One region of the Mesorhizobium sp. M1322 genome, then DNA from elsewhere that is predicted to be linked to it. Evidence: riboswitches for the same ligand, from Rfam matches in the RefSeq annotation. Region 1 holds a riboswitch; each other region holds the start of a gene.

Region 1 (2,251 bases):
CCGACACGGAATGGAATTGGGCGAAGTCTGCATCGCTCGTCTGCAACGCTGCACCGGGCAGCTTCACGCCCAGATAGCCCGCGTATGACTGAAAGGCGACCGTGCCGACCAGGACGCCGCGCAAGCGGAAGATGCCAGCCTTTCCCAGCGCCTCGACGACATCCCCGGTAAACTTTTCGGGTTCTGTCAGCCCTGCCTCGCGCACGAGCGTGGATACCAGCTTCCTGCGGGCGCGGAGATCGTCCTTGATCTGACGGAAGGATTCGACGCGTTTTGCAATCTCGGGATCGCTGTCAGGCCCGACATACCGTCGCGTCTTCGTCGGCTTCGTTTCCTCGAAATACCAGTAGACCTTGTCCTTGACGGGCACCTTGACGAGGTTGCCCGTCGTCGGAAAATCCGTTTCGAAGGCTGCGTCCAAGGATCGCTGGACGAGTTCCGCATACATCGTGCGGTAAACGAGGTCGACCGTCTTCATGTCAGGCGGCTCCGGTTATAAGAAAAATGCGGTTCTCTTATAACGGCATGATCTCGAGCGACGCAAGCGGCGTTATAAGAAAATTGCGAAAAACTTATAACGCCGCAGGAGAAGATCAAGAATCCCTGTTGCCGTCGTGCAGCCAAATCAGAATGGTTTTGCTCATCCAGATAAACGAAGCCATCACGAAAAACGCCTCGTGAAAGCCGCCGCGTATTGAGCGTTGAAAGCCAGGTACGCTTTGACGCCTTGCCGCGGCAGATAGGCAGCTTCGCCGGCGGCGCCACGATCGGCAATTGGTCCGAAGCGACTGCCTGGACCATACTTGAACATCCTTCGCGCAGGTGCTACGTCGCCCCCATCGACAGGGGCGCTCCGTATTGCCGGGGCTGAGATGGAAGGTGCCAAGCCTTCGGTCCCTCAAGCTGATCTGGGTAATGCCAGCGGAGCGAGGCGACTATGTTTTCAGGTGCACAGATTTCCCTGTATCCGATGTGCGACGATTTCGTCGGCGTCATCCTTAGAGCAATTTCGGCGATGGATTCCTATCGGCCGAATTTCCGCATCGAGACCGACGACATCTCGACGCTGATCGTCGGCCCGCCGGAACAGCTTTTTCCGGCCATACGCGATCTGTTCGCCTCGGCGGCGGCAAGCGGTGTGCATTGCGTGTTGTCGGCGACGGTGTCGCGCGGCTGCCCCGGCGAGCCTGACGATCCGATCTGCACACCGATTTCCGGCAGCAGTCACGAGCTCTCCCTGGCCGAGCGCATCGGCGCGGCGCGGTCGCATGTCGACAGTGCGAAAAAACTCGGACAAGAGGTCGCCGCGCAGTTCTCGCTCTATCCGCTCGGTGAAGGCCATCACATGGACGAGATCTACGGCTGCGTCGACTTTCTCAAGACTTCGGGCGTCTTCGACAGGTCGAAGAATTTCTGCACCAAGCTGAGAGGCGATGCCGGGCCGGTGTTCGCGACGCTGTCGGAAGCCTTCCTTCGCTTCGGCGCGCCGCAAGGCCATGTCGCGCTCGATCTCACAGTGTCCGCAAACAGCCCGAGCCCTTGTTAGTGTTGGTTGTCAACGGGTTACAGCGAAATCCGAAACGGCATCCGGAACGACCACCAGCTTGCCGACAAAGTCCTTGGCGACGAAATCCGCCTGGGCGCGGTGGAAATCGGAGAGCTTGTAGACACCGCCGACCAGCGGCCGGATCTTCTTGTCCTCGATGTAGCGGACGATACGGCGGAAATCGTGTCGCGTGCCCTGGCTGGAGCCGTGCAACTGCAACTGCTTGAGATACATGGTGCGCAGATCGAGCTGCACGACCGGGCCGGCAATCGCGCCGGCGGTGGCGTAGCGGCCTTCGGGCCGAAGGATGCGCAAGAGGTCATTGAAGATCGCGCCGCCGACCAGGTCGGCAACCACGTCGATCGGCTGGCCGCCGGTCGCCGCGTTCACGGCGGGGGGAAGGTGGGCCACGCCACGGGTGATCACTGCCTCGGCGCCGATGTCGAGCACCGCCTGTTCCTTGCCCTTGCCGACGACGGCATAGGGGATGGCGCCGCGCGCCCGCGCCAGCTGCACGATGCCGGAGCCGACGCCACCCGACGCGCCGGTGACCAGCACGCGCTCGCCGGCCTTCAATGCGGCGCGTTCCAGCATCTGTTCGCCGGTGAGATAGGCGCAGCAGAAGGTGGCGAGTTCGACATCGGTCAGCTCGGTGTCGACGACATGCGCATTCTCGGCCGGCACGGTCTGGTACTCGGCATAGCC
Region 2 (2,251 bases), on a different contig from region 1:
CGTCGTTACGATGGATCCCCATCCGCCACCCCCTGCCGCATCGAGAAATCCACCCCCAAGTCCAAGCGGAGCTACCGCACCTGCAGGTACCGGATTGCTTGGGATCCGCCGGAATGAACGGAACAGGAGCCAAGCTCCGACGAGCGCAAGGTATGTGGTCACATATGGCTTCATGACGGCCCCTTCAAACGACGTAAGCACAAAAGCGCCGAGAACGCCGCCGAGAACGCCAAATGGCATCAGCCGCCAGAAAAGTTTCCAGTCAACGTTGCGGTGATAGAGGTGAGCCGAACCCGAGGCCGCGGTGGTAAACAGCTCAGCCGCGTGAACTGAAGCCGAAGCGTGTGCAGGAGAAACGCCAAACCCCAGCAGTGTTGTCGAGCAAACCACGCCGTAGGCCATGCCGAGAGCCCCGTCCACAGCTTGCGCTACAAACCCCACGAGCGCAAAAAGAATGAATTCTTGCATTTGGCTCTCCAACAAAGCGCGGTTGTAATTGGCGAAAGAGAAACCCGCTGCCTCAACGTATGCAATTTATGCCTTCATGCTTCCACAATTCACCAAACGCCTGGCATCGATAATGGTGACGACGAATGGGAAACTGTCCGCTCGATCGACGCCTTCCTTACACTTTCAAAGTCATTAGCTTCTCAGAGCATTCAGGCGATCTCGAACACGATGCTGGGTTGGCACCCTCTCAAGTTGAAGCCGCGCATCGACCTTCCTCGAAAGACCACGCCAGTCGCTCAAGCCGCACCTCCGCCGACCTGAGGTTTCACAGGTCGGACGCAGGCTTGCAGCTCTACCCCATATCTGTTTAATTGCCGCCATCCACAGGGGTGCTCCGTATCGTCGGGGCTGAGAGATGGGCTGCTAGCCCGTAAACCCTAGAGCTGATCTGGATAATACCAGCGGAGCGAGGCGGTGATGTTTTCTGACGCACAGATTTTCCTTTATCCGACAACCGGCGATTTCGTCGGCGTCATCATCTCCGCACTCGATGCGCTCGAGCCTTGTCGCGATCGGTTGCGCATAGGCACAGACGATATTTCGACGCTGCCGGTCGGCCCGCTCGATGGCCATGTCACGATCGAGCTTACGGTTTCGGCCAACAGCCCGACCCTGCGCTGATCTTTTCGCGCGAGAGGTCTCGCATGTCCCAACCTTTCTCCGCCGCACCGCGAATCGCAGCCTTGTTCGCCAAGGTCGGACCGGCCTTGCTATCGGTCGGCGCGCTAGTTTTGGCTTGGGAGCTCTATGCGCGCATCTCGGGCATCTCGCCCACCACGCTGCCCGCGCCGTCACGCGTCCTCGCCCAGGCCATCCAGCAGCGCCAGGCGCTGTTCGACAACACCGTGCCGACGATCAGCGCTACATTGGCGGGTTTCGCCTGCTCGCTGGCCGTTGCCTTCATCCTTTCGGTGCTGATCGACTTCTTCAAGCCGCTGCGCCGCGCCCTGTTCCCGGTGTTCATCATCAGCCAGACGCTGCCGCTGGTGGCGATCGCCCCGCTGGTCGTTCTCTGGTTCGGCTTCGGGCTTACGCCGAAGATCATGCTGGTCGCCCTCGTGACTTTCTTTCCCATGCTGGTCGCGCTGGTGCAGGGTTACGAATCGACGGATCGAGACATTTCGGCGCTTCTGAGTTCGATGGGCGCTTCCCGCATGCGCATTTTCCTGCTGGCCCGCCTGCCCTCCTCGCTGCCCTATTTCTTCGCCGGACTGCGCATCTCGATCACCTATGCCGTGGTGGGCGCCATCTTCGCCGAATATGCCGGTGCTGCCAAAGGGCTCGGCATCTACATGCTCAACGCCAAGAACAATTTCCAGCCCGATCTCGTGCTGGCGGCCGTGCTGGTCAGCGCCTTGCTCACCCTGGTCCTGTTTGCCGCTACGGTGCTGATCCAGCGCGCCGCCGCGCCATGGGAGCGGCTCGATGGCGCACGAAAATCATGAGCAGGCGGCTGGAGCTGCGCCAAGTCAGCAAGCGTTTTGGCGACATCGACGTGCTTGCCGGCATCACCCTGCATGTCGAGCCGGGCGAATTCGTTTCAATCCTCGGCCCCTCTGGAGCCGGCAAGTCCACTATCTTCAGGTTGCTGACGGGCAGTCTCGAAGGCCACGCCGGCGATGTCGACTTCGATGGGCGGCCACTGGCCGACGCGCGCCGACCTTTTGCCTTCATGCCGCAGCACGATGCCCTGATGCCTTGGCGCACAGTTATCGACAACACCGCGCTCGGCCTGGAAGTG
Region 3 (2,251 bases), on a different contig from region 1:
TGGCCGGCAGGACAGAGGGGGTTGGCGTGGAGCGAACACCATGCAGAAATCTAAGCCCTACTCGCTCATCACCGACAGCCATTCGTCGACCCAGGCCTTGCGGTTGGCGGCCACCTCTTCGGGACTGAACAGCAAAGTCTTGGTCGGCTTGACGAGCTTGTCGAAGGCCGGATTGAGCGGCTTGTCAGTTTTGCCGGCAGGAAACATCCAGTTGGTCTCTGGGATGACATCCTGGAATTTCGGCCCGGTCATGAAAGTCAGGAACTGTTTCGCCAATGGATTCTTCGCGCCCTTGGTGGTGATGCCAGCGACCTCGATCTGCAGATATTCGCCTTCCTCGAAGGACGCCGCCTGATAGCGCTCGGTGTTTTCGGCGACCATGTGGTAGGCCGGCGAGGTGGTGTAGGACAGCACCATCGGCGCCTCGCCCTTGGTGAAGAGGCCGTAGGCCTCGCTCCAGCCCGGCGTCACGGTGAGCACCTTTGCCTTAAGCTTGGCCCAGGCTTCCGGGGCCTTGTCGCCATAGACCGACCTCACCCACAACAGCAGGCCGAGACCGGGCGTCGAGGTGCGTGGATCCTGGATGACGATCTTCTCATCGGCATCGCCCTCGACCAATTCCTTCAGGCTCTTCGGCGGGGTCTTCAGCTTTTCGGTGTCGTACACGACGGCGAAATAGCCATAGTCGAACGGCACGAAAACATCGTCGCTCCAGCCGCCCGGCACATTGACATCCATGACGGCACCATGCGGCGAAAACAGGCCGGTGGCCTTGGCTTCCGCCGTCAGATTGGTGTCGAGCCCTAGCACGATATCGGCCTTGGTAGCGGCCCCTTCCAGCCTGACGCGGTTGAGCAGGGCGACGCCGTCGGCGACCGCGACGAATTCGAGAGTACAGCCGCATTCGGCCTCGAAGGCCTTCTTCACCGCGGGGCCAGGACCCCAGTCGGCGGTGAAGCTCTCATAGGTATACACGGTGAGTTTTTCCTGCGCGGATGCTGGCCCGGTGCCGGCGAGAACGGACGCCGCAAGCAGCACTGCCGAAACAAGAGTGTATAAAAACGTGCGCATCGGCGCCTCCTTCGTTGGTGTTGAAAGGAATTGAGGCGTCGGGCTGTCCGAAACGTCTAATCCCTCCGCCGGTACAAACCGGATCAGGTTCAGCGGGTTGGCATGGTTGCCTCTCAGCTGGCCCGCGAAGATCGCGTCCAGCACCCCGTTAGAGCGTTTCGACACATAGGCCCGGCCCAAGTGCGGCGCAAGCGGAAGTTTGCCGAGCATCCGGGAACGCGGCCTTCCGTTTCGCAAGCAGGGCTGGTAAGGGCCACGCATATGAGCAAATTCACCATCCTGCTTGGCGGCGATCTAATCCGCACGCCGCTGCTCGACCGCCAGGTCGAAGGCTCCCGTGTCATCGCCGCCGACGCCGGCATCAGCCATGCCCAGACGCTGCGCCTGACGCCGGAACTCTGGGTCGGCGACTTCGATTCGGTGCCGGCGGATTTGCCGGACGAACTGGCCGCCGTGCCCCGCCAGGTGTTTCCGGCAGAAAAGGACAAGACCGACGGCGAACTGGCTATCGCCGCCGCGCTCGAACGCGGCGCGACCAGCCTCGTGCTCGCCGGCGCGTTCGGCGGCAAGCGCACCGACCACCCCTTCCTTCACTTGGCACTCGGCGTCCGGCTGGCTGAGGCAGGGACAGAGGTGCTTTTGACCAGCGGCGCACAAGAAGGCATCCCCTTGCTTCGCGGAAAGGCCGGCTTCGACTACGCCGACGGTATGCTGTTTTCGATTCTCGGCTTCTCCGACCTTGCCGGCCTGACCGTGACCGGCGCCAAATGGCCGCTGAACCATGTCGAGGTGGCATTCGGCTCGTCACTGACCATTTCCAATGAGGTCAAGGGCCGGCTCGAAATCGCGCTGGGCAGCGGCCGCGCGTTGTTGCTCGCCCACCCATTCCCCTTACCTGAAAGCTGACATGGCGCCGCCACTTCTCAATCTCGACGGGATAAAACTGACCTTCGGTGGCACGCCGCTGCTCGACGGGGCGGAGCTGACGGCGTCGGCGGGCGACAAGATTGCTTTGGTCGGCCGCAACGGCTCGGGCAAGTCGACGTTGCTCAAGATCGCTGCGGGATTGATCGAGCCGCAGGACGGCGAGGTGTTCCGCCAGCCTTCGGCGACAGTGCGCTACCTGCCGCAAATGCCGGACATGGATGGTTTCGCCAGCGTCCGCGCCTATGTCGAGGCG

Evidence for each region. Region 1 has a riboswitch for thiamine pyrophosphate ahead of NKH12_RS06595 (YkoF family thiamine/hydroxymethylpyrimidine-binding protein). Riboswitches for the same ligand answer to the same signal wherever they lie in the genome.
Region 2: linked by a shared signal. The riboswitch ahead of NKH12_RS24995 (YkoF family thiamine/hydroxymethylpyrimidine-binding protein) and the one ahead of NKH12_RS06595 (YkoF family thiamine/hydroxymethylpyrimidine-binding protein) in region 1 are both predicted to bind thiamine pyrophosphate.
Region 3: linked by a shared signal. The riboswitch ahead of thiB (thiamine ABC transporter substrate binding subunit) and the one ahead of NKH12_RS06595 (YkoF family thiamine/hydroxymethylpyrimidine-binding protein) in region 1 are both predicted to bind thiamine pyrophosphate.

What each region holds. Positions count from the first base shown of each region.
Region 1 covers NZ_JAMYLP010000011.1:21,463-23,713, forward strand. The annotation lists gene NKH12_RS06585 (nucleotidyltransferase family protein) at 1-478, opposite strand, end outside; gene NKH12_RS06590 (hypothetical protein) at 475-801, opposite strand; TPP riboswitch at 835-947, shown strand; gene NKH12_RS06595 (YkoF family thiamine/hydroxymethylpyrimidine-binding protein) at 938-1,546, shown strand; gene NKH12_RS06600 (alcohol dehydrogenase family protein) at 1,556-2,251, opposite strand, start outside.
Region 2 covers NZ_JAMYLP010000090.1:17,844-20,094, forward strand. The annotation lists gene NKH12_RS24990 (sulfite exporter TauE/SafE family protein) at 1-468, opposite strand, end outside; TPP riboswitch at 826-937, shown strand; partial or broken gene NKH12_RS24995 (YkoF family thiamine/hydroxymethylpyrimidine-binding protein) at 928-1,077, shown strand; gene NKH12_RS25000 (ABC transporter permease) at 1,155-1,955, shown strand; gene NKH12_RS25005 (ABC transporter ATP-binding protein) at 1,952-2,251, shown strand, end outside.
Region 3 covers NZ_JAMYLP010000008.1:67,792-70,042, forward strand. The annotation lists gene thiB (thiamine ABC transporter substrate binding subunit) at 58-1,071, opposite strand; TPP riboswitch at 1,115-1,229, opposite strand; gene NKH12_RS05225 (thiamine diphosphokinase) at 1,333-1,977, shown strand; gene NKH12_RS05230 (ABC-F family ATP-binding cassette domain-containing protein) at 1,979-2,251, shown strand, end outside.